DNA from 2 places in the Paeniglutamicibacter sp. MACA_103 genome. Region 2 is predicted to be linked to the other one. Evidence: riboswitches for the same ligand, from Rfam matches in the RefSeq annotation. Region 2 holds a riboswitch; the other holds the start of a gene.
What was found. A riboswitch is a leader RNA that binds a small molecule or an ion and turns the genes downstream of it on or off. The one in region 2 is predicted to bind thiamine pyrophosphate.

Region 1 (3,205 bases), on a different contig from region 2:
GGGAGCTTGGGTTTCAATGATGCGCTGGACCGTGAGGTAGCGCCCCTGCGGCCCGGCGAACCCGTCGGCAGCAGGCAAGGCATCCACGCGTTCATCCAGTGGGTGGGCGCTGTAGTCCTGGCCGGTGAACATGTTGAGCTGGGCGATGGCCGAGCCGATGTCAAGGAAGGAGTCCAGCACGCGCTTCTTTTCCAGGGCCTCCTCACGGGTCGCACCGACATAGGTGACCAGCCCGGGAAGGATCGGCACCGAACTTGCCTCGCGTCCCTCGCGTGCGAGTCGGCTCCGGATGTCAGCGGCATACTCCGACGCCGATTCCCGGTCCCAGGAAACTGAGTAGATGGCCTCGGCATGCCGGGCGGCAAACAAACGCCCGGCCTCGGAGGAGCCGGCCTGGAAGAGCACCGGCCTCCCCTGGGGGCAGCGGGGGACCGTCAGCGGTCCGTCGACGGAGAAGTGGCTGCCGCGGTGGTTGACCGGACGGACCTGGGAGGGATCGAGGTATAGCCCGGCCTCGCGGTCGACCACCAGCGCCGAATCCGACCACGAATCCCACAACCCCTGCATCGCATCCACAAATTCCTCGGCGCGTTCGTAGCGTTGTGCGTGCCCCGGCAATGCATCCATCCCGTGGTTGCGGGCCTCGGCGTCAAACATCGACGTCACCACGTTGATCCCCGCACGTCCACCGCTGATGTGGTCGAGGGAGGCCAGCAGCCGGGCGGCGTGGAACGGGGTGTAGAAGCTCGCCGAGATGGTGGTGACCAAACCAACGTGCGCGGTCGCCCGAGCCATGGCGCTGAGCGCGGTTACCGGTTCGAGGAACCAGGGGATGCCCGCCGCGTACTCGCGGTTGACGCTTTGCCCGTCGGCAAAAAACACCGCATCCAGGCACCCGCGCTCGGCCAGCCGGGCCAGTTCCTCGTAGTAGGCGATGTCGCCGACGCGGTCGGCGCTCGAATCGGGGTGGCGCCATCCCATGGTGTGGTGGCCCGCGCCGTAGATGAAGGCGTTCAGGTGCAATTGGCGTGACGTAGCCATGGTGGTTTCCTTCCCAGGTCCTAGTTCATCACCAGTCCACCGTCGACAACCAGGTTCTGCCCGGTCACCGCCCGCGACCAGGGCGAGGCAAAGAGCAGGGCCGCATCGGCGAACTCGGCGGGAGAGGTCACCCGCCGCAGGGGAGTGGAACCCGCAATCAGGTCGAATACCTCCTCCGGGGTGGCCGCCGAGGCATCGGTGGTGCGCAGCAGGCCCCCGGAAATCATGTTGACGCGGATGTTCTCCGGGCCCAGGTCCGACGCGAACGTGCGGGTCAGCGACAGCAGGGCCGCCTTGGCCGCGGTGTAGTCGTGGTAGGGGACCACGGGGTTCTGGAAGAGGTTGGTACCGATGTTGACGATGTTGCCAAAGCCTACGGATTTCATGCCCGGCAGGGTTGCCTGGATGGTGTTCAGGGCGCCACCGATGACGCCGGTGAATTGCGCGCCGAATTCCGTGTAGCCGATCCCGTGCGCCTTGGAGCGGGCGTCGCCGTTGAATGAAAAGCTTGGCAGGGCGTTATTGATCACCGTGGTGATCGGGCCGCCAAAGTGTGCCTGCGCCGTGGCAACCATCGCCGCGACCTGATCCTGGTCCGAGACGTCGGCACGTGCCGCGATCGCGCGTTCGGCCCCGAACTCGGCAGCCAGTTCCCGGGCCGCGGATTCACTCGAGCGGTAGTTCAGCACGAGCCGTGCTCCCTCGCGGGCGAAGGCGCGGGCCAGCTCGGTTCCAAGCCCGCGGCCGGCACCGGTGATAAGTACGATTTGGTCCTTGATAAGCATTCCCATGCACCTTTCGTTGGAGCGAAAGGATGCCATGGAACCGCCAAGGGGAACCGGAATTCAGGTGCCACAATGCGTCATGCCGGACCGGCATCCCTTCGCTCGGATTATCGAGATCAGGTTCAACGGGTGTATCTCTCAGCCGCAAGGCGGCACCCCGTGTCGAGTCCTTGGCCCAACCTAGCACCGATGGATCACCTTCCCCAACCATGTGAACGCCACGGGTGCGACACACCCGGCGCGGGGGCCCGAAGCAGGCACGTCGTAGGACCCATACGGCAAACTGGAGGGGTGAGTCAGAGCCGAATAATCCAGACCATTGCCGCAGAACTTTCCGTAGCCGGGGCACCGGTTGCTTCCTGGCAAGTCAAGGCCGCCATCGAGCTGCTTGACGCCGGATCCACCGTTCCCTTCATCGCCAGGTACCGCAAGGAAGTCACCGGCACCCTTGACGATGCGCAATTGCGCATGCTCGAGGAACGACTGCGTTACCTGCGCGAACTCGAGGAACGCCGGGCCGCAATCCTCAAGGCCATCGCGGAAGCCGGCAAGCTCACCGAGGAGCTGGAAGCCGCGATCGGGGCCGCAACGACCAAGGCGGAACTCGAAGACCTCTACCTGCCCTACAAGTCCAAGCGGCGCACCAAGGCCCAGATTGCCCGCGAGGCCGGCCTTGAGCCGCTGGCCGATTCGCTCATCCGGGACCCTTCCCAGGATCCGGAGACGCTGGGCGCAACGTTCCTGAACCCGGAGCACGAGGTCAACGCCGCCGCCGATGCGCTCGCCGGTGCCCGGGCCATCCTCACCGAACGCGCCTCCCAGGACGCGGTGCTGGTCTCGGAACTGCGCGAACGGCTGTGGGGCCGAGGCAAGATCTCCTCCAAGATCGCTCCCGGCGCCCCGGCCGCCGACGCCGCAAAGTTCTCAGACTACGAGGACTTCGTCCAGCCCGTCGCCACCCAGCCCTCCCACCGCATCCTTGCCCTGTTGCGCGGCGAGCGCGAGGGCGCGTTGAACCTGGAGCTTGCCGAGGCCGACCCGCGTGACGATGCGGCATTGGCCGAGGCGCGCGCAGGATACGAGGCAGCCGTCGCCCGTTCGCTGGGCATCAGTGCGGCGGCCGATGCCCCGGCCGGAAAATGGCTGGCACAAACCGTGCGCCTGGCCTGGCGCGGTCGCCTGCTGGCACGGCTCGAGGCGGACCTGCGCACGCGGCTCTTCGAAGCCGCGGAGGAAGCCAGCGTCAAGGTCTTCGCCGCCAACCTGCGTGACGTTCTGCTGGCGGCCCCGGCCGGGAATCGGGCAGTGCTGGGCCTGGACCCAGGGCTGCGCACCGGAGTCAAAGTAGCCGTCGTTGACGCGACGGGCAAGGTCGTGGA
Region 2 (3,205 bases):
GCCCCGGCCCGCGTTCGATATAGGCCTGGATGCGCAGATCCAGGTCGTCACGCTGGGCTTCGGACGTGTTGGATCCTTGGGTGTTCATCGGGCGTTCTCCCCTTCCGTGCTTGTCTCGCGCATGGCGTCGGATTCCGCTCGCGGGCCCGCTGGGCCGTCCAGGCTTCTCGTCTGCGATCCCAACTCCGAGAGGTCGGTGCTGCGCCCCGCCGCGGCGGACACCACAAGGGTCACGGCGGCGGAGGCGACCGAGGCCGCGAGGAACGGGGCCAAGGACAGTCCCTGGGCAAAGGTGGCAATGGCCAGGGCGGCCGGCAGGCTGCCGCCGGCGAACCAGCCATAGCCCAGCGCCGCCACCAGTCCCGCGATGGAGCCGCCGATCGCGGCGTTGGAGGTCGAACGGCGCCACAGGCCCAACAGGATCGGAATGATCGTCGCGGCGCACAGCAGGTCGGCGATCAGGAACAGGCGCAGCACCGAGAAGCCCTGGAAGGCCACGAGGGCCGGGATCGCGGTGAACACAATCGTGGCTATCCGCGCCCCGGACAGGCGGAGCCTTGGTACGTGTGTCACGGCCATGGCAGCCAGCCCGTTTTGCAGGGTGTCCACCGTGGAGGCCACGAGCGCCAGGGTCAGAACGAGAACGGCCGCCAGGACCCAAACCGGCTGCAATTCCAGCAGGGCAAAGAACGGCACCGCCGGGGTGCCCAGGGCAACCCCGTAGGCGGCAGCGAGCAGTCCGACCAGGCCGGCAGCGAAGACCACGGGGAACCGGGTGACGGCACCGATGAGGGCGCCGCGGCCCAGGGCGCGGGCGTCGCGGGCCGCCCAGACCCGCTGCCAGTACCCGTTGTGGAAGAGCGTGGTGCCGGTGACAGCCACGACCAGGGTCAGCGCTGCCTCGATGCCGTGCAGGTCCACGGCGAATAATGCCGGGTCCAGAGGTCCCGTATTGCGGGAGAGCCCGCCGAAGAGGACGGCTCCAACGACCACCAGCAGCCCAAAGAGCATCCAGGATTGCCAGCGATCGGTGTGGATCGAGGCCCGCAGCCCGCCGTATGCGGTGTAGAGCGCAGTGATCAGGGCAACGGCAATGATCCCCAGCCGCGGATCCAAGTCGGACATGCGCCCAAGCACCGCACCGATGGCGGTCAGCTCGGCCGAGAGGGCAATGAGCATGTACATCATGGAAATCGCAAGTGCGTAGATGTGCATGGTAGTTCCGTAGCGCAGGCGCACAAACTCCACGAGGTTGTGCCCGTCCGGGATCAGCTTACGCAGGCGCTTTCCCACCAGCACCAGGCCAATCAGCGGCACGGTGACCGCGACGGCGTAACCGACCACGCCGGCAATGCCTGTGGTGGCCCCGACCTCCGGTGCGGCGAAAAGGATCCACGCACCTACTCCCGAGGCAAAGAAGGACAATCCCAAGCCCAGTCCGTTTTGGCTGTTGCGGGCCACGGCGAATTCCTCGAGGCTCCGATCCCGCCCGATTCCCAGGCCAACCCAGGCAAACACCGCCAACACAATGATCAAAATCGCCAAGGATATGGAAAAACCAAGCATCAACATTCATCCCTTCGCCGGCATTACCCGGACAGGTTCATGCGGTCGGCGACACCGTTAGTCGCCCTCTCAGCCTGGTTCTTCCCAAGCTCCCGCGTTGTGGGATCGACTCTAGCCACACCGTGGCCCGGATCCCAATCCCGAGCAGTCTGGAACCGTGAATATGAAGCTGCGAACTCCGGGCTTTCTCTGCCGGCGGATCGGCGGGAAAGGATTTCCAAAGATCGATTCTGGTCGGCCCCGTTGGCCCGATTCACCCTTCCGGGTCGTGCAATGCTGGAATATATGTGCCTTTTGACCTGGCGAAAACTCGTGGTAACCGTGGCAATGTTCCGTCCCCCTTGGGCCTGCTGGCGGGCTGCGCCGCCAAGCCACGCTCGCCGCACTTTGCGTCTCCCACGGCGCCAGCGTCCGCCGTTGCACCCGTTGTCCAGGACAAGGTCTGTTCCACCTGGTTGGACCTTCTTTTGGTCCCCGGGGTTAGGACTTCCTCGCGGTCCAATGAGGAACGCCATATCTATGCGCAATGGCGGAAACTGTCCCGGTTGAGTCCAACACCCTGGCTCCGGCCCGGTTGAACATCCGCCGGCAGCTCACCCCTGTGTCCTCACAAACGTTCGGCATCCGACTCATCAGATCCACCTTCTATGGCGCCAACGGAACCATGTCCGAAAGAACCATGAGGTTTGACGCCCGCTTGCCAGCCAGCTCCTGAGGATTGTTCCTAGGCTCCGCGGACTGCGACTTCTCCCGCCTTGGCGTGCTCCGCCCCGAACACCAAGTAGCGGTTGGCGATCTTCTCGGTAAAGAACCGGTCGTGGCTAACCACCACGACAGCGCCGGGGAAGTGCAGAAGCGCGCGCTCCATCACCTGGGTACTGGCCATGTCCAAGTGGTTTGTGGGCTCATCCAAGATCAGCACCGAAGCACCCGAAAGCAGGCACATGGCCATGGCCACGCGCGCACGCTGGCCACCTGAAAGGTTGCCGATGCGGTTCTTCAAGTCGGCCTCGGAGAACTGGAACATGGCCAGGAACCGGTTCACCGACTTCTTCGTCGCGCTGAAGGCCAAGGAATTCGGCATCGCGTTGACCGCATGGGTCACGGTGTCTTCGGGATCCAGCTCATCAAGGATCTCGTTGTAAGAAACCACCGCGGCACCCTTGGTCCAGGTCACGTACCCCGAATCCTGTTTCTCCGTCTCGGTCAGCACACGCAACAGGGTGGACTTACCGCTGCCGTTGGCACCGAGGATGACCATCCGGTTGCCGCGTCGCACCTCAAAACTGAGGTCGTTGAAGAGCGTCTTTTCCCCGTAGGACTTCGACAGTCCTTCGACCCGGCAAAGGGTGTCCTTGATGTGCAGGCCGCCATAGATCTCGGTGATGATCTTGTCCACGGGCCGCGGCGCGCGCGACTTCTTGATCTTGGAGAGCTTGTTGTCCAGGCCCTTGCTGGCTGCCTTGGCCGCCTCGCGGCGGTCAGAGATTCCCTCGGCTTCAAAGGCCAGAAGCTCGGATTCGTGGACGAATTGCGACTCGAGGGTCTTGAGCTTGAATTGCTTGGCCACCACGTATTCTGCGAAGTTTCCCGGGTATTCGTGGAGGTGGAAGTTCTCGACCTCGATGATCCTTGTGAC

Region 1: it holds a riboswitch for thiamine pyrophosphate, as region 2 does, so the genes downstream of both, ACIPVK_RS18195 (3-oxoacyl-ACP reductase) here and ACIPVK_RS12755 (sodium:solute symporter family transporter) in region 2, are expected to answer to the same signal.

Annotation. Positions count from the first base shown of each region.
Region 1 is NZ_JBIXLN010000047.1:4,631-7,835, forward strand. It holds gene ACIPVK_RS18190 (LLM class flavin-dependent oxidoreductase) at 1-1,041, opposite strand, end outside; gene ACIPVK_RS18195 (3-oxoacyl-ACP reductase) at 1,062-1,826, opposite strand; TPP riboswitch at 1,903-1,996, opposite strand; gene ACIPVK_RS18200 (Tex family protein) at 2,016-3,205, shown strand, end outside.
Region 2 is NZ_JBIXLN010000024.1:69,938-73,142, forward strand. It holds gene ACIPVK_RS12750 (hypothetical protein) at 1-88, opposite strand, end outside; gene ACIPVK_RS12755 (sodium:solute symporter family transporter) at 85-1,545, opposite strand; TPP riboswitch at 1,557-1,672, opposite strand; gene ACIPVK_RS12760 (ABC-F family ATP-binding cassette domain-containing protein) at 2,291-3,205, opposite strand, start outside.